Linked DNA regions of Blastopirellula marina. Each later gene encodes a partner of the first gene's protein in a complex. Links are inferred from orthologs where the notes say so. Each region holds a gene or a part of one and is shown in the gene's direction. Other genes may lie near its edges. The genes, in order: C5Y96_RS18010 and C5Y96_RS09180.

Region 1 (9,646 bases):
GACCGCGACGCGGTGACGATGGACGACTTCGAGTATGCCCGCGACAAGATCTTGATGGGTGCCCGGCGCGAAGAATCGCTGGTGGCCCGCGAAAAGGAAAAGACCGCCTATCACGAAGCAGGTCACGCGTTGCTCTCGTGGCTGCTGCCGGGGGTGGATCGCCTGCACAAGGTGACCGTGATCCCGCGTGGACGGGCACTGGGCGTGACGCAGACGCTGCCGGAAGAAGACCGGATGAACATCAGCGAAAGCGAACTGTACGATCAGTTAGCCTTCATCCTGGGTGGTCGGGCTGCCGAAAAGATTGCCTACAACGAGTTAAGTGCCGGGGCTGAAAACGACCTGGAACGTGCCACTAAGATGGCTCGCCGCATGGTGACCCAGTGGGGCATGAGCGAACGTCTGGGGCCGGTGAATTACAAAATTACTGACGAAGATCCGTTCCTGGGTCGCGAGATTCATGAGAATCGCCACTTCAGCGAACACACGATGCAGATCATCGACGACGAGGTCGCTCGTATCTTGCATGAAGCCCACGACAAGGCGATTGACGTTCTGACCACCAACAAAGACAAGCTGATCAAGCTCACCAACTCGCTGTGCGAACATGAAGAGCTTTCCGATCACGAAGTCGAACAGTTGATCGGTCCCTCGGTGCATCGCTCGAAAGCGAGCAAGCTGAATTCCGAAATGGAAATCGCATCGAACGGGCACGCTACACCTGCTACCGAGATCAACACGGACGACCTCAAGGCCGAAGAGTCCAACTAAGTTTCCTCTCACGCAAACCAAGAGAGAGGACAAGAGCTTTCATGGCGAAAAAGAGCAAGGGCCAGCAAAAACGCCGGGTGGAGTTCCGCAAGAACCGTACGCAAAAGGTACGGCAGGGGGATATCACCAAGCGTTTCAATCGAGACGAATTCGACGTCGATAAGTCGGTCCAACGCGAACGGATTTCCGGCAAAGGGGAACTGACTCGCAAGCGAACCATCGTCAGCCAGGAAGGCGAAGATGGTGAAACGGGCGATAATCTCTCGATCCATGTCGACAAAGAAACTTGCCTACCGGGTCGCGTCCTGCGCGTGCAAGGACTGATCAGCGAAGTCGAGTCCTCGGATAAGTCGGTCTACAAGTGCGCGACGCGTCGCCTATTGAAGACGATGGCCACCGACGTGCGGCACGTGGTTGCGGCTGGCGATCGCGTTTGGTTTCGCCCCAGTGGCGAGAGTGAAGGAATCATCGAGAGCGTCGAGCCTCGCTATGGGGTGCTCAGTCGAACGAGTCGTGGTCGACAGCATATAATTGTGGCCAATGTCGATCAGCTTATCATCGTAGGAAGCGCGGCCGAGCCTGGGCTGAAGCCCAACTTGATCGATCGCTATCTGATGACGGCCGAATACGCCGGTATTCGCCCGATCATCTGCATAAACAAGGTCGATCTTCTCGATCCGGCGCAGCTGCAAACGATTGTTGGCGTATACGGCAGCCTGGGCTACGAGGTCCACCTGGTTTCGGCCAAGGAAGAGATAGGCATCGAACGTCTGCGGCGGGCCCTGCATGGGAAGGACACAGTCTTGTCCGGGCAGAGCGGGGTAGGGAAGTCATCGCTGCTGAACGCCATCGAGCCGGGGCTCAATCTTCGCGTGAATGCGGTGAGCCGCGAAAATGAAAAGGGTAAGCACACCACCACCACGGCCACGCTGATTCCCATGGCAACCGCAGGGCACGTGATCGATACGCCTGGGATTCGCCAGTTCCAACTGTGGGACATCATTCCCGAAGAAGTGGCAGGGCTGTTTCGCGATATTCGACCATTTATCAACCATTGCCGGTTTCCCAACTGTACCCACACGCACGAGGCCGATTGTGCCGTGAAGGACGCAGTGGCCGATGGAATTCTCGATACCCGGCGTTACGAGAGTTACTGCCAGATATTCGCAGGCGATGCCGCCTAAGTGGTCACAGCAGGGTTTGCCGTGGCCAGGGGGTGGGTGACGTTAGGACGATTAGGCCGATATTTTGGTTCAAATCGCCATCGCCCCGGTATCGATTGGGCGATCTGGTAAACTTTTAATGGAGAGAATTCTCCGCTTGGATACAATAGTCAGAGGATGATGTACGGCTCCTTTTCACCCTGGCCGTGAGCGCTGATGTCCACTTTTCGCCGGCGCATTTAAGTTTTCAGGCAGCGAGATTGATGCCCAATTCCCCCAGAGATCCCGAAGATTCCCAAACTCGCGGCAGCGGTCCCTTCGCGCCGTCGACAGGGGATACTCCGGATCATCGCGGAAGCGATTCGGCTACGGCCGATCATCTGCCGGATGGGCGAAACTTTCTGGAAGAACCGCCGACCGTTATTTCCAATAAGAAGGGGCACGTTGGTGATTCGCCAGGGCGTAGCTATACGCTCGCGGAACTGACCCTGGGCAAAGAACTGGTCGGCCAGACGCTGGGGCACTTCCAGCTTGATGCATTCGTTGGTGCCGGCGGCATGGGGGCCGTCTTTCGCGGACACGATACCCAGCTCGATCGCCGCGTAGCGGTGAAAGTTCTTTCCGGCGAACACAACACCAAAGAAGACACCGTCCGCCGCTTCCGCAACGAAGCCCAGAGCGCTGCCCGTTTGGATCATCCGAATATCGCTCGGGTGTACTACGTGGGGGAAGACAAGGGCTGGAACTACATCGTCTTCGAGTTCATCGACGGCACGAACATCCGCGATGAAGTAGAGCGGAACGGACCACTCGAAATTGAGCTGGCCGTCAGTTACCTCGTGCAAGTTGCCGAGGCCCTCGATCACGCTTCGACGCGTGACGTGGTGCACCGCGACATTAAGCCATCGAACATTCTGGTCGATGCCCAGCACCGAGCCAAGCTGGTCGACATGGGGCTGGCACGTCTGCATCAGGTTAACTCGCAAGACAGCGACCTGACTGCTTCGGGTATGACGCTCGGTACGTTCGATTACATTTCGCCAGAGCAAGCCCGCGATCCTCGCAGCGCCGACGTGCGTAGCGACTTGTACTCGCTGGGGTGTACGTTTTTCTTTATGCTCACGGGGCGGCCCCCTTTCCCGGAAGGGACGGTACTTCAAAAACTGCTGAGCCATAGTGGCGAAGAGCCGCCAGATCCGCGCGAGTTCCGGGCAGACGTGCCGGACGAAGTCGTGCATATCTTAAGCCGCTTAATGGCAAAGAATCCGAACGATCGCTATCAGAAGCCAGGGGAGTTGATTGCCGCGGCCCTGGTGTTGATCGACGAGTTGAACCTGGCCGCACCGCATGTGACCTCGGCCGTTTACGTGCCGACCACCGAACAACGCAGCACCGTCATCGAGCGTCATCTTCCGTGGGTGATGCCGGCGATCATGTTACTGGTCGTGGTGTTCGTTCTGGAAGCGATTTGGTCGGCGCAAGACGATAGTTTCATTTCCGGTGTGGAGTTTGGTCCTACGAATGCTTCGGAAATGAAACCGATTGTGCCACCCGAGCAGGATGGCGTTTCTGAATCGGGAAGCAAGCCAGGCGTCGGCACAAGTTCCAACGCGGTAAAACCGATCGAAGACACTAAGCCAGTTCCTGTGGACTCGTCCAAGGTTGTTGGTGATCTGTCGGATTCCGGCAGTAAGTCGCTGGTAGTGGTGCCGGAGACGGTATCGAAAGAGCCAATGGGTACGACGGCTGAAGTTACGCCGGTTGCCGATATGAGTACGACGACACCATCGGTCGTGGCCAAGAATGTATTGACCGTGCCGACCGACGCCGCGACCCTGTACGAAGCGATTGCCAAGGCGCAGGCCGACCCCAGCCTGGATACGATCGAGCTGAGGTATTCCGGCGAAATGGGGGTCGAACGTCCGTTGATCTTGGATAACGCCAGTCTCACGATTCGCGCCGCGGCTGGCTATTCGCCGGAAATCGTTTTTCGTCCGCTCGAATTTGAACCTCTCGATCGGATGATTCTGGTTAGCTCGAATAAGCTCCTGCTTTCCCAAGTTCAAGTAAAAATCGTGTTGCCACCGGTTTCGATGCGAACCTGGTCCCTATTTCGGCTTGAGAATGCCGAGTTGGAATTGGACGGTTGCCAGGTAACGGTTCAACGCGACGACGAGATGATGATTCCGGAGACGCTTCGCAGGGCAACCGCCGTCGTATCGGCATTGCCGGCAGCGGCCGAGTCGACGAGTGCTTCCTCAATAAGCATGGCCCGTTACAGTATCGTCCGGGTGAAGAACTCGATGGTTCGCGGGGAAACGAGCCTGATCCGCACCAACGGTCAGCAGCCGCTACGGGTAAGCTGCGAGAATAGCGTGCTCGCGATGTCAGGCAATTTGCTGAGTTCGAATTCCACGGCCATGAAGAAGGAAGCCAGCGGCATCGTCCAGTTCAAGCTGGCCAATTGTACGATCGACACAGGCGGCAGCGTTTTTCAGCGTGAGGGGACATGGGCGATTCCTTTGAAAGTCCCGATGAACGACTGCATTGTGACATGGGGCAAGACGAAGCCCTTCCTTTCGCAGCGTAGTTCGACGCAGACGATTGAAGAACTGACCAAGTCACTCGATATCGAGTGTGAGGATAATGTCTACTTCATGGGGACGGCTGCCCGCGAGATGATGCTGCTTGAATCGACCGCTGGAACGAGCAGCAAGACGTCGGTCGACTACACACGCTGGAAAACAATGTGGGACGATCTTTTTTCGGAGCCAAGCGAATCGGTCTGGGCAACTCCCCTGCCGACGGCCACAACTTACTCGAAACGGCTGCCGATCGACTATCTACTATTGGACGATTTCAGCGAAAACCCGGCGGTTCGCCCCGATGAACGTAACGCCGGCGTCGATTTTGCGGAGCTGCCCATCGGCAAATCGCCCCTCGCCGGTGCGAGTGGAAGTGGGTCGGCGACCACAAATTGATCGTCCAACAAGGGCGCGTTCAGGTTGCCGTCAGGCACGCTCGAATTGTAGAATCGGGCTTTCTCACTCATCCGATGCCAACAACGTGAATGGCCGCATGGAATTTTCGAGAGCTTTTCAGTCTAGCTGTATTCTTTTCTGTTTTACTTTTTTGACGGCATGTGGCGGCGGTTCGCCGACGGTGTCCGATACGCTCATTTACGGGCGAGGGGGGGATGCGAATGCCCTCGACCCGATTCACACCGATATTGGTGAATCGGTCAAAGTCATCGTGAATATCTTCGAGCCGCTGGTCGCCTACGATGAAGAGACGCTCGACCTGGTTCCCGGCGTTGCCGAATCTTGGGAAACGAGCGAAGACGGGCGCGAGTGGACATTCAAGTTGCGGCCGAACGTCAAGTTCCACGATGAAACGCCGCTGAATGCCGAAGCGGTTGTCTTCACTTTCGAGCGGATCCTGGACCCCGATCACCCTCACGTTCACAACAACATCATTCCTTACTACTCGAGCTATACGCAGATCGAGAAGGTGGAAGCAGTCGATGACTTGACGGTGAAGTTCACGCTGAAACAGCCTCAGGCAACGTTCCTGGCCAATATTGCGATGTTTCCGTCGGGGATTGTCAGCCCCACGGCCGTGAAGAAGTACGGAGCCGACTTTACCCGTCACCCGGTTGGGACCGGCCCGTTTCAGTTTGTGCATTGGAAGCCGAAGCAGGAAATCGTGTTGTCTCGCTTCGATGACTATTGGGGAGAGCCGGCCGGTGTTAAGCAGGTTGTCTTTCTACCGAGTGAAGAAAGCTCGATCCGTGTGACACAGCTCAAACGTGGCGAGATTCACATTGCCGACAATCTTCCTCCATCGGAAGTCGATGGGTTAGAGAAAACGCCTGGGGTGGTCGTGCAGTCGACCCCAGGGATCAATATCGGTTACCTCACCATGCAAACGCGGAAGCCGCCGCTGGATAAGCCAGAGGTTCGCCAGGCTATTTGTTATGCGATCGACCGCGATCGTTTGATCGAAGTCGCCTACGCTGGACATGCCCAGAAGGCCAAGACCATGGTCCCGCCGACGCTGTGGGGACATAGCGATGACGTGCCAGGCAGAGAGTTCGATCTAGAAAAGGCCAAGCAGCTTTTAGAGGAAGCGTCGAAGAAGTATGGCTTCGCGTTGCCGCTGAAGCTGGAACTCTTCGTGATGGATCAGCCGCGTCCTTACATGCAGCAGCCCCGGCAGACGGCGATCTTTATCAAGGATGCGTTAGAGAAGGTTGGATTTCAGATTGACATCATCACCAACGATATCGGGCAACATTTTCAGCGGATGACACGGGGTGAGCATCAGTTGGGCCTCAGTGGTTGGAGTGCCGATATCGCCGATCCACATAACTTCCTGAGTACACTGCTGCATTCCGAGAACATCAACGAGATTGGCGGTAATAACCTGAGCCAGTACAAGAACGAAGAGGTCGACAAGCTGCTGGATGCGGCTCAGTTTGAGCTCGATCAGGAAAAACGGACGCAGCTTTACAAGCAGGCTCAGCGGCTGATTTACGAAGATGCTCCGGTGTTGCCGCTGGTTCACGTACCGGTGCGGATTGCCCAACGCGACTTTGTGAAAGGGTACAAGTTGCATCCTTCGTCGCAAGTTCGCTTAAAATCTGCTCGAATTGCGGAGCAGTAATTGTGTGGGCAATGCTTCTGCAGCGGTTGGCTCAGGCCGTCGTTACCATGCTGATTGCGGTTCTGGCCATATTCGTTGCCGTCCGCGTGCTTCCGGCCAATCCGGTCATCGCCCAGTTCGGCCAGCATGCCGTGCCGGAGAAGATCGAAAAGGAAATGGAAGAACGCGGCTGGAATAAGCCGTTGTGGCAGCAAGCGATCGCTTTTGCCGGACAGATTGCCCAAGGCAACTTGGGAGAATCGTTTGCTCGACCAGGCGAAAAAATTAGTACCCGCCTCAGCCAAGCTGTTCCGGCCACGCTAGAACTGACGTTCGCTGCCATGCTGATCGCGATTCCCCTTGGGGTTGTCGTGGGGACGATCGCCGCACTGTGGCGAAACTCCTGGCCAGACTGGATCTCGATGGCAGTTGCCCTGCTCGGTGTGAGTATCCCGGTCTTCTTTCTCGCAATTTGCTTGATCATGGCCTTTCCGATGATGCCCACTGGCTCTCGGCTACCGCCTGCGACGTTTCATGATTTGCACACCGAGTTTTACTTCTTCGAATCACTCCTGACGGGAAACTTTCAACTGGCGACCACCAGTGCTCGGCATTTGATGCTGCCAGCGATTGCGTTATCGACAATTCCCTTGGCGGTTGTTTCTCGCGTGACGCGTAACAGCATGCTGGAAGTGTTTGACGCGGACTACCTGAGAACGGCACGAGCCAAGGGGGCTGGTTTTTTGCGGGTGATTGCTCGGCACGCGTTTCCTAACGCGTCGCTCTCGGTGCTTAATATCGTCGGCTTTCAATTGGGTATGCTGCTTTCCGGGGCGATCCTGACAGAAACCGTATTCAATTGGCCGGGGCTGGGACGCTATGTCGTCGATGCGATTCGTGACTACGACTATTCGGTGGTGCAGGCATGTGCGTTGGTACTGGCGTGCATCTTCGTCACGTTGAACCTGACACTGGACGTGCTGTTTCTGCTCCTCGATCCTCGTCTGCGTGAAGGGAATCGAAGTTGAGTACTGCGACGTACGAACTAACCAATACCGCGCCGTCGATTCGCAAGCGGCTCTTTGAAGTGCCTGGGATGTGGATTGGGGGGGGCTTAATCTTTACGTTTGTGTTCTGTGCGATCTTCGCCGGAGTGATTGCTCCGTATGGCAGTGACGATCGAGACGGAAAGAATCAGCCTCCCAGTGCCGCGCATTGGCTTGGGACCGATACCAACGAGAAAGATGTTCTGACGCGGGTGATCTATGGTTCCCGGCTATCTCTCATCGCCAGTATCACGTCGATCAGCTGCGCGGTGGTAATGGGGGTAGGGCTGGGGTTGCTGGCCGGCTATCGAGGGGGACGCACCGACATGCTGGTCATGCGGCTGATCGATATCTGGCTTTCGTTTCCTAGTTTGCTGATCGCCTTCCTGGTGATCGCCGCGATGCGACCTGGCTGGACAGCCGTGATTCTGGCGGTGGCTTTGATCAATGTGCCCGTCTTTGCCAGGCAGATCCGCGCCGAGATGCTTTCGCTCAAACATGCAGCATACGTCGAAGCGGCCATCGCGGCAGGTGCATCGCCCCTTTACTTGATCGCCTTTGTTTTTCTTCCAGCGGTGAGCGGCACGATCTGGGTGCTGGCGACGCTGGGACTGGGGCATGCCATCCTGGAAGTGGCCGGGCTCTCGTTTCTAGGCATTGCAGGCGATCCGTCGAATGCCGAGTGGGGGTCGATGCTAGTCGAGGCGAAGGGGGAACTTCACGTTACCATCTGGCCGGCGATTGCTCCGGGCATTGCCATTTCGCTGACGATCTTGGGATTCAATCTATTCGGAGACGGTCTCAGAGAGCTGCTGAGTCGACGCTCGCGAAGCTTCTAAAGGGAGCTGCTGCTAGCAAGAAGTCTGGTTTTCTCGGAAAAAATCGAACGAATTACCAACTCTGGCCGTAAGTAACGGCGTGAATCTAAGAAGAATGCGACAAGAATAACTCAGATTAGTCCGGTTTCGCCTATTCATGTACTCGCTTGCTTGACACGTTAATGGCGGCGAGCTTAACTAGAAGGGTAGGTTGAGATCTACATAAACTACCATCTTCCCGCCGTCGAATAACCCACCTGCGACGGTACGAATTTCAACGGACTGGGCGGCGGGTGTACTTTGCTTGGAGAGACAATTGATGAAGAAGCTCGCGTTGTGTTTGGTGGCTGTTGTTGCTGCCTCCTCGTACTATGCCACTCCAGCTTATGCGGTTAAGGCTTTCGCTGACGCATTTGTTGAGAAGTACAATATCGAAAAGCCTACCACGGACGCCGAAAAAGAATTGGCTGCTGCCGTAAAGGAAGCCAAGTGCAACCTTTGCCACGGTGGTAAGAGCAAGAAGATCCGCAACGAATACGGTGTCGCTCTGGGCGAATTGCTGGACAAGGACGATTACGGTGCCAAGCGTCGTAAGGATGAACCAGAAAAAGTTCAGGAAGAGCTCTTAGCTGCTTTGGACAAGGTTGCCAAAGAGAAGTCCAAGTCGGGCGAAACCTACGGCGACAAGATTGCTGCCGGCAAGTTGCCAGCTGCTGAAGGCACCGACGTTGAAATTGAAGAATAAACTTCAGTTTGCGATCGCCTAAAACAAGAAGCCCCGCCAATCGTGCGGGGCTTTTTTTATGCGCTACTGCAAGACGAACTACTTCACGCGAATGCGAACGGTCGTCTCGAAAGTATCGCCGCCGGCCAGAACACGCAAGCCGCCGTTGTACCCTTGGCGTCGCAACTGGAACGCATCGGGAATGCACGTGTACGGTTCGATACAAAATGCTTCGCGATGGCCGGGATTGTAGAGCACGACCGATTCGAATTGATCGTCGAACTGCTGCTCGATCGTGCGCCCTGATTCGGGGTCGTGAATTGAAGTGGTGCAGATACCATCCTCGCATTCGAGTCCGCCGAAGCCGTTATCGAACTGGGTATCCTTAAACAGCAACGGAATAAATGGATCGGAGTCGCGATTGAATTGATTGCCGCTGGCCAGTTGATCTTTGAATTCCCATGTGAACGTGAAAGGAAC
Region 2 (9,670 bases), on another replicon or contig:
GTATCGCTCAGCTTATACAGGCCAGTCCCTTCCGAGCCTTCCCCGACGACGAACACCTCGCCGTTGAGCGGCAGGATACCTTGCACGTTCTTGATCGTGTCGTTGTACACACGCTGCGTATCGACAACCCCATCATCGTTGGAATCGTAGATCAGCATCAGATCGCCCCCTTCTTTCGAAGCGATGATGTTGCCGAATTCGTTGAATGTCATCGAGATCAGCGCGCCCGTCTTCTCTGCCGAGATCACTTCCTGAATGGCGAAGCCTGGCAAAATTCGGAAGCGCGACTCTGCCGTCGGTGCGGTCTCTTGTGGAGTCGACACCACCTCTGGCTGAGTTTCCTGAGGCTTCTTAGCAGTCGAGATAGGCTTCGCTTCGATCGGACGCTGCGAAGGACGTGGCTTTTCGGCAAACGAAGGTTCCGGTGGAACCGGAGGACCACTCTTGGTGTTGGCGGCTACCTGCGGTTGGCCAACATTCCAGGGGGTTGTTCCGTTGGCTGGCCCCAGTTCTTGAGCTCGCTGCCAACGCGAATCGCTGTAGAACGTCGACTGCCATAGCGGGAAGGGACGCAGGTCCGATTTCCACGACGAGTTCGAGGGAAAGCTCACCTTCTGATTGTTCGAGCCAAAGATCGTAATCTCAGCCAACAGCCCGGCGGCGTTGCCCTGGGTGTTGCGGACTTGAACGGCGAAAACATTGTCGCCGATCGTCAGGTGGTTCGAAATATCGAATTGTCGCCGATTTCGCCAGTTATTATCTTCTGCGATTTTTTTTCCGTTTATCCACAACTCGTATTCGTCGTCCGCAGTGATCATGATTTGACCACCTGTCATTTGCGAGATGTTGATGCTCTTGCGAAAGAAGCAACTGCTCGCAGGAACCTGATCCTTTTGGTGCTGCGGGGCCCAGATCCATTGCGGTTGCGTGGCCTGAGCATACGCGAAGCTGGGGGCTCCGGTGATCAGCAGGGTAGTGGCTATCAGCAACAACCAATGAGTTTTGGGGGTAGTCGACATCTTCAATCTCATACCAATGACATAACGTTTGCTCGCGATCGGCAGTTGATGAGAACCCAGCGCGAGCGCAATCAAGTCTCATCCTTCATTTGGAAAGATCGGGCAAGGAGACCGACAAAATCAGCAAAATCGCGCCAAACGGCAAATTTTGCCCCGAGTCGATACGCTAGCCGTCGATTCCCCCCAAAAAGTGCATAGAGACAGCCATGACAGCAGCGGTGGCCAGCAGTGATCCCGCGGTGAGCCGTTATTGACCCGTTTTTTTGATACGTTTACGATTCCAAGGGGATTGATTAGGAAAATTGCATCAATTGGGTCAGCACACAGCTTTGCTAGCGGTGGATTGCCTCATGGTGCCGTCTCGTTAAGAGGTTGCGTAATGACAAACATCCGCGGCGCCCTGGGCATCCATCTCTTCTTGTTTCTCGCCATTCTGGCCCCCTTGGCTGGTTGCACCGGAGGTTCCTCGGACCTCTCGCCTGAAGAACTAGAACAAGCAATCAAAGACTTCAACTTCGACGAAGGTCTTCCTTTCCCGGAATTCGTTCCGCCTGCGACCCTCGAAGAATTGGATAGCTCGATAACCTGGACCGACAAGCCTGTCGTGGCACCGCTTCCTCACCTGCGGCAAGAGATGGCGGACTACAAACCGCCAGTAACTCCGCAAGAAGCCTTGGAAATTCGTCCGAAGTCGGACGAAGACTACGAAAGGATCCTGGCGGCTATGGAAGTTCAACCTTCCGATGAAACACCTGCAGACATGAACGCGACTTGGGTTCACCACGAAGGCGGGGATGTCAACAGCCTGAATCCACTTCGCATGAGCTCAGTAGGTGACTTTTTCTACGTCTATCTGACTTCCGCTCAGGCCGTCACTTCTAATATTGATATCGAGTCGATTGGAGATGGTCGGTTCATCAAGTCATGGCAATCGAATGAAGACAACACAATTCAAAAAGTTGTGCTCCGCGACGATATCGTTTGGTCCGATGGCCAACCAATCACAGCCCATGACTGGGAGTTTACGTTCAAGGTCCTTCATCACCCGAAATTGCTGACGATGTTTCCAGCGCTTCCCAGTTCGCTTGAGCATGTCAAATTGATCAAAGCCTACGACGACCGGACATTCGTTGTCTTCCACGAGCTATCCAGCCCCGTGAACGATATGAAGTTGGAATTTCCGATCGTTCCCAAGCACGCTTACGAGCCAGCAATTGCCGAAGATCCTTCGCTCACCGACAGCAATTTCTTCCTAGAACAAGAACAGACCCCGATTGTCGGTGGCCCCTATAAAGTCACGCAGCGCGATCGTAACCAACGGATAGCACTTGAACGCCGTGAAGACTTCTATATGCACAACGGCAAGGAGGTGCGAGAGAAACCCTACTTTGCCAAGATCCGAATCGAAATCATCGAAAACCCGACCCAGGCCCTGCTCGCTCTGACCGCCGGTAAGCTAGACGATTCGGAGATCTCGGCGACTAAATGGGATACGGAGGCAAATACCGATGAGTTCTTCGAGAAGAATATCAAGGTAAAAACATCTTCGTGGAGCGAAGGGCATATTACCTGGAATATCGGAACGCCCTACTTCGATGACGCCCGCACACGACGGGCCATGAGTTACGCCATCGACTACGATGCCATCATCAACGGCGTGCTTAAAGGAATTCATCCGCAAGCGAGTGGCCCATTCCACCCAGATGCATGGTTTTCTCCTGATCCATCTTTGCCGTTATTTACCCAAGACCTCGAAAAAGCACGCGAGCTTTTGGAAGAGGCCGGATGGAAGGATACCGACGCTGATGGAATCCTCGACAAGAAAGTGGACGGAAAGAAGGTCTCGTTCGCCTTCCAATTGATGCACCCTCCCAGCCCTGTTTCCGAGTTAATGGCTGCCCAGTTTGCGCGAGACTTTGGAAAACTGGGTATCAAGTGCGAACCACGTCAATACGAATGGACTGTCATGCAAGACAAGGCTCGCCAACACACTTTTGATGCCCTCATGGCTGGCTGGGGATCGGGTGGCGATCCATTCTCGAATGTGAATATTTACGGCACCGGTTCTTCTCGAAACTATGGGCAATACTCCAACAAGAAGGTCGATGAGCTGTTCGACCTGGGTCTACGCGAGCTTGACCACGAAAAACGGACCAAGCACTACCAGGAGATTGCCAAGATTCTCTACGAGGATCAGCCCTATACCTGGATTTACTACCGCGCCGAACTATATGGGTTTAATAAGAACATGCGAGGTTATCGGTTTAGCCCAACTGGTCCCTGGTTTTACCAGCCAGGATCAAGTTCCGTTTGGAAAGCCAAAGCTCAATAACGTGCCAAACCCAAACTTTTCCTACGCTCGTTCTTCCGGCCAACCAGGAGCCTTGGTGGCATGCTGACCTATATTGCTCGCCGCATATTCATCGGATTCTTTACCATCCTGGCGGTGACCTGCTTGGTGTACGGGCTGATCCGTAACATGCCCGGTACCCCGTTGACTATTCTGAGTGAGAACGCCGGCGCTCGGAACATTCTGGACGATCGCCAGCAGAAAGAGATCGAGAAGCAGTACCATCTCGATAAGCACTGGATCGTAGGTTACGGCTACTGGTTGTCAAACCTCGCACAAGGGGACCTCGGACGGGGCATCAACTTTTCCGATCGACGCCGCGTCACGACTATCATCGCTACGCGACTTCCCAACACGCTGTTGCTGACGGTGACTTCGCTGCTGTTAACCTATCTGATGTGTATTCCGATGGGGCTCTTTTCGACGGCGAAGAATGCCACGACCGGTGAACGCGTCCTCAGTATCTCACTGTACGTGCTTTACGCGTTACCCACATTCGTCGCGGCTATTTACCTCAACCTGCTCTTTGCGGTGAAACTAGGTTGGCTTCCCTTAAGCGGAATGACCAGCGAGTACTACAACGAGCTCGGCTCGTTTGGCAAAGCCTGGGACATCCTCAAACACATCTTCTTGCCAATCGTTTGCCTCACGTATGGATCGCTTGCTTATTACACGCGATTCATCAAAGCCAACATGCTTGAGGCCATTCAGCAAGATTATGTTCGCACGGCCCGCGCCAAAGGTGTCAGCCCAACGAAAGTTCTCGTCAAACATGCATTCCGCAATTCTCTCATTCCATTAGTTACTTTGATTGGGCTAACCCTACCCGCACTACTCGCCGGCTCTGTCATCCTAGAGCATATCTATCAATGGGACGGAATCGGCAAACTGTTTATCGAGAAGATCGGCCAGCGTGACTATCCCGTCATTATGGGTCTTGTCCTGATGTTTTCCGTAATGACACTTATCGGGCAATTGCTGGCAGACATCTTGTACGCCATTGTTGACCCTCGGATCACCTATTCTTAAACATGAGTGCTATTCAAGAGACAGCCAAATCACCGGCGAAATCACCTTCGTCGCAGGGTTTCTGGGCAACTAGCTGGCGCTACTATCGTCGTCGTTTTTTTGCGATGGCGGCGTTGTACTACGTTATTTTCCTAGGTCTGGTGGCCATCTTTTCACCGGCGATCGTCGGCACCAAGCCGATCATCTGTTACTACAAAGGCAACATCTACTTTCCGGCGATGGGTTACTTCCACCCTTCGTGGGAGAACGCCATCTTTACGACCGGCGATTACTTCAACAATCGCTACGAAGCCAACCTGAAAAAGAACGATCCTGACAGTTGGGCCGTTTGGCCCCTCATTCGACAAGACCCAATCGAACGCGTTGGGGATGACTGGTTCGAGGGAAGGAAAGGGAATCCGATCAGCACGGAAGGAACTCCCAGCTCCCAAAACTTCTTTGGTACCAGCAGCGTTGGAGTGGATGTTTTCGCCCAACTGGTTCATGGTACACGGATCGCTTTGCTGGTCGGCTTTGTCTCTATGGGGATCGCGTCAGTAATCGGCATCGTGATTGGGGCCGTATCAGGCTATTTCGGTGGCTGGATCGATTTCGTCCTTTCGCGATTCATCGAAGTAGTCCTCTGTGTGCCTACATTGATCCTAGTCATCGCGCTCTTGGCGGTTGTCGTGTCACCCAGTATCTGGCAGGTCGTGCTAGTCATTGGCTTGACCGGCTGGACAGGCATTGCACGGCTGACTCGAGCCGAGTTTTTAAAGATTCGACAGATCGAATATGTTGCCGCCGCCAAAGCCATGGGCGCAGGTCCGTTTCGAATCATGTTCGTACACATTCTGCGAAATGCCCTGGCACCCATTCTCGTTCCGATCAGTTTCGGTATCGCTGCCGCAATTTTTACGGAAAGTGCCCTCAGCTTTTTAGGTATCGGGGCGGACTCTCAAACTCCTACCTGGGGGCGTGTCCTGAAAGAGGGCCAAGATCAAATCCGCTCGATGTGGTGGCTTAGCTTCTTTCCTGGCTTGGCAATTTTCACCACCGTGTTGGCTTACAACTTGATCGGTGAAGGCATCCAGGAAGCCACCGACCCACGTACCCGTGACGCTTAACTCCCTTGTCCAATCCGACCATGACCAAAACCCTGCTCAAAGTCGACAACCTGCGGACCTACTTCCATGGCGAGGAAACCGTCAAGGCCGTGGATGGTATCTCCTTTCAACTCGAAGAAGGAGAAACACTAGGCATCGTCGGTGAGTCTGGCTCCGGCAAGTCGGTCACGTCCCTGTCGATCATGCAGCTACTTGCCCGTAGTGCGAAGATCGAAGACGGTACGATCTCGTTTCTGGGAACCGATCTCGTTCGACTTCCCGATCCAGCGATGCGGAAGATCCGCGGCAAAGACATCAGCATGATCTTCCAGGAACCTATGACGTCGCTGAACCCGGTCTTCACGGTCGGTTCGCAGGTCATGGAAGCGATTCGCCTGCATCAGGATCTCAGCAAGAAGGAAGCCCGCGAGCGAACGATTCAACTGTTCGAAGAAGTGGGCATCCCCGATCCCCACAAACGCGTCGACTATTACCCCCACCAGATGTCGGGCGGGCAGAAGCAGCGGGTGATGATCGCGATGGCCCTCAGCTGTAATCCCAAGCTGCTGATCGCCGACGAACCAACGACCGCCCTCGACGTCACCATCCAGGCCCAAATCCTCGACATCCTTCGCCAGCTGCGCGACAGCCGGGGCATGTCGATCCTGTTCATCACGCACGACCTGGGGGTGATCGCCGAGATCGCCGACCACGTACTGGTCATGTACCGCGGTAACATCGTCGAAAACGGCAACATCCGTCAGATCTTCGAGAATCCAAAGCACCCGTACACCAAGGGTCTGCTTGCTTGCCGTCCCCGCCTGGATACGAAGTACCGCCGGTTACCGACCGTCAGCGACTTCATGGAATCGAAGACGACCGAAAGCGGGATCGAGATCGTCGAAAAGGAAATGTCGCAAGAGAAGTTCGATCAGCTGATGGTCGCAGGACGAGGGCGACTTCTGCATCCCAAGCCTTCCCTGAAGCAGATGGGGCACCCCTGGGAAGAAGATGCCCACTCGCCCGATGCCAAGTGTGTCGCCGACAACGAGCGACCGCTCCTCTCGGTGCGAGACCTGAAAGTTCACTTCCCGATCCGCAAAGGCATCTTCTCGCGGGTTAGTGGCTACGTGAAAGCGGTCGATGGGATCGACTTCGATGTCTATCGCGGTCAGACCTTGGGCCTGGTCGGTGAATCAGGCTGTGGTAAAACGACCACCGGTCGGGCCATCCTGCGGCTGATCGAACCAACCGATGGCGTCGTCGAGTTCGAAGGGATGAACGTCCGCGGTCTGCATGGTCGCGCCCTGCGTGAGATGCGGAAGAAGATCCAGATCATCTTCCAAGATCCCTACGGCAGCTTGAACCCACGTATGACGATCGAAGCCGCCATCTGCGAGCCGATGGTCATTCAGCAGATCGGCAAGACGAAACAGGAACAGCGCGACCGTGCGGCCTACCTCATGCAGGAAGTCGGGATGAACCCCGATCACCTCCGCCGTTACCCGCACGAGTTCTCCGGCGGTCAGCGGCAGCGTATCTGTATCGCCCGGGCCCTGGCAGTCGAGCCCGAATTCCTCGTCTGCGACGAATCGGTCTCGGCACTCGACGTATCGGTTCAGGCCCAAGTGCTGAATCTACTGAAAGACCTGCAAGAGAAACGGGGCCTGACGTACATCTTCATCAGCCACGACCTGAGCGTGGTCAAATTCATGGCCGACATGATGGCCGTGATGAACGAAGGAAAGATCGTCGAGTTCGGCCCCGCCGAAGCGATCTACGCCGACCCGAAAGAAGAATACACACGCAAGCTCATCAACGCCACGCCGCGCGACGACCTCGAGCACATTAACCAGCGACAAGCCGAACGCCAAGAGGCCAAAGCGGCTCGTCTGAAGTCGGTGGCAGCGGTTTAGGACCGAGTCGTCTAATTCTTCCCAGGCTGGTGCCGCAGATAGGCCCACAGCCCATAGGCGAAGATTGCCATGCCGAGAACCAACGTCCCTATTCCGGCCGACGCCAGCCACGATGTGGTGTAGGGGCTCAGATAGTTCGTCGACAGCATGAAGAACCCCAAAGCCGCAATCCCGCCGCCAACCAGGGTGAACTTCCAGTGGTGATAAGTGTTGACGTTCATGGTGGACCTCACTTTCAAATGGAGTTCGATCTACTTCTAGTTTACCTCGAAAACCGGTATGAAATCAGCCTCTGGCGACCAATAAAGTACATAGCAGCAACTTCTCGCCCAGCTTCGGGTTCACCTGTGCGGCCTGGTCGTTCAGTTGAGCGATTGTTGGCTCCCAAAAGCCCTGCTGGACACTAAAGTCGTCCGGGCGAGGGTCGGCTGCATCGAATGCATCCAGACGTGACGAACCCGACTGGGCATCCAGCAGCAGATCGGCCAGTTCCTCGAAGTCGTGCTCGGTAATGTTTGCAATACGATGACGCAAACCTATGGCCAACAGGCCAAGCTGCGTAAAAGATCGATCGTCCAGGCTGGTTGTCTGGCCGAGCCGATGGGTAAAGTACCGTGCTAAGGCTTCGTCATAGTCGGGTCCGATCCTGGCCGCACTGGCCACCGAGATCGCCACATCGCAGCCCCAGGCTTCGTGCCATGCCTTCTTCTGCCGCATGAGCAAGGCACACGCAAATAGCCGCGTGACGAAACCCCTTTCGCCTGAAGGGCCAGGCCGGAACGGGGGCGGATTGGGCTTATCCGGGTCACTCCAACGTGTCAAACAAAGGACTTCGTCCAACTGAACATCAAACGTCTCAGGGATCTCGCCGCGATCTCGAATGACTCGCAGATGCTCGTACATTTCCTCCCATCGGTGACCGTAATCTGCCATGGCGATGTCCTTCAGCATGTCGTTGTCGACAGCCGGACGAAGGATCTCGAACAGGCGATCTTCGGACGGCGGAAAGGCTTTCAAAATGGCTTCAGGCAGACTCATCGATGGCCAACGGTGGGAAACTACTGCGAGACAGAAAGGTTCCCCCGAAAGATAAAGTAAACCGCCCCGCAAATACACAGCCCAGCCCACAGAAAATCGAGCCGTAGCGGCTGCTTCATGTAGTAGATCGCGAAGGGGATGAAGACCGTCAGTGTGATCGCTTCCTGTAGGATCTTGAGCTGCCCCAGGTCCATCCGCTGAAAACCAATCCGGTTGGCAGGCACCTGAATCAAGTACTCGAAAAAGGCGATCCCCCAGCTGACCAGTACGGCGATAATCCATGGCTTCGCCGACAGATCCTTCAGATGTGCGTACCAGGCAAACGTCATGAAAATGTTCGAGAGCCCCAGCAAAAACGCGGTCGTCAGGATGGTCGACATCGATCGAAACCTTTCTTGGTAAGCAATTCCATGGATCGGAAAGTGGAATTATGGCAACGGCCCACAGGCCTGACGATGGCAAGTGGTGGCGATTCGACCGAATTTCAGCCGCCGCGGCCCCAGGGAGCATCGCTCAGCCAAAGGGTTGCCTGCTATACTGGGTGCATTCTGCAGAGAACCCCCTATGCCGCATTGGTACGACGTCACAGCCTGGAACGAGCGATTCGGTAACGATTCGCAAACCGTCCATTCCCTCCGCAAATTTCGTACGCGGTGGCTGAAGCAGGGATGGGCTTTCGAAGAAGCTCTCGCGGAGGTCTCCCCCAATGTGGCGGAGACGCTACGCTCCGAGATCGAGCCCCACCCGCTGACCCTGGCCGAGCGTCTCGATTCCGGACTCGACGGGGCAACGAAGCTTCTCTTTCGTACTGACGAAGGACTGATGATCGAGTCGGTCATCCTGCGGGCCGGGACCGGCCGGACATCGCTGTGCATTTCATCCCAGATCGGCTGCGCGGCCGCATGTCGCTTTTGTGCCACGGGGCAGATGGGAATTGCCCGGAATCTTTCGTCGGCCCAAATTCTCGACCAGGTCGTTCAGGCCAATCAGCTACTACGCGCAGAAGACCGCCGCGTCCGGAATATCGTCTTCATGGGGATGGGAGAACCGCTCCATAACCCGGCGAATCTCCACGAAGTGATCTCCGCCCTGACATCCCCCCTGTTATTCGACTACTCGCAGCAGCGACTGCTCGTGTCGACCGTGGGCATCCCCGATGAAATGCTACGTCTCGACGAGCGATTCCCCAGCGTGAATCTGGCCTTAAGCCTGCATAGCGCCGACCAACTAGTC

What was found.
Region 2: the proteins of C5Y96_RS18010 (region 1) and C5Y96_RS09180 are in contact, whole or in part, in a cryo-EM structure (PDB 8Z1Y), measured with the Escherichia coli proteins. The link is inferred for Blastopirellula marina from one-to-one orthologs.

The regions. Positions count from the first base shown.
Region 1 is NZ_PUIA01000057.1:228,452-238,097, reverse strand. What follows is about bases 4,337-7,305. They hold C5Y96_RS18010 (ABC transporter substrate-binding protein), read left to right. Parts: upstream 4,337-5,012; coding sequence 5,013-6,599; downstream 6,600-7,305. Other genes in these bases: C5Y96_RS18005 (ABC transporter permease), read left to right, coding at 6,611-7,305; C5Y96_RS18015 (serine/threonine-protein kinase), read left to right, coding at 4,337-4,915. Outside these bases: ATP-dependent zinc metalloprotease FtsH, read left to right, coding at 1-771; rsgA (ribosome small subunit-dependent GTPase A), read left to right, coding at 813-1,955; more of C5Y96_RS18015, read left to right, coding at 2,198-4,336; more of C5Y96_RS18005, read left to right, coding at 7,306-7,606; C5Y96_RS18000 (ABC transporter permease), read left to right, coding at 7,603-8,463; C5Y96_RS17995 (hypothetical protein), read left to right, coding at 8,762-9,187; C5Y96_RS17990 (aldose 1-epimerase), read right to left, coding at 9,266-9,646. UniProt on the Escherichia coli protein: Part of the ABC transporter DppABCDF involved in dipeptide transport. Binds dipeptides and accepts a wide range of side chains, including small neutral, bulky hydrophobic, and positively and negatively charged groups. Tripeptides are poor substrates.
Region 2 is NZ_PUIA01000026.1:222,844-232,513, forward strand. The notes cover bases 3,460-6,452. They hold C5Y96_RS09180 (ABC transporter permease), read left to right. Parts: upstream 3,460-4,400; coding sequence 4,401-5,504; downstream 5,505-6,452. Other genes in these bases: C5Y96_RS09175 (ABC transporter permease), read left to right, coding at 3,460-4,398; C5Y96_RS09185 (ABC transporter ATP-binding protein), read left to right, coding at 5,525-6,452. In the rest of the region: C5Y96_RS09165 (HEAT repeat domain-containing protein), read right to left, coding at 1-1,019; C5Y96_RS09170 (ABC transporter substrate-binding protein), read left to right, coding at 1,399-3,351; more of C5Y96_RS09175, read left to right, coding at 3,412-3,459; more of C5Y96_RS09185, read left to right, coding at 6,453-7,399; C5Y96_RS09190 (hypothetical protein), read right to left, coding at 7,411-7,620; C5Y96_RS09195 (hypothetical protein), read right to left, coding at 7,685-8,437; C5Y96_RS09200 (DMT family protein), read right to left, coding at 8,458-8,817; 23S rRNA (adenine(2503)-C(2))-methyltransferase RlmN, read left to right, coding at 9,002-9,670. UniProt on the Escherichia coli protein: Part of the ABC transporter DppABCDF involved in dipeptide transport. Responsible for the translocation of the substrate across the membrane.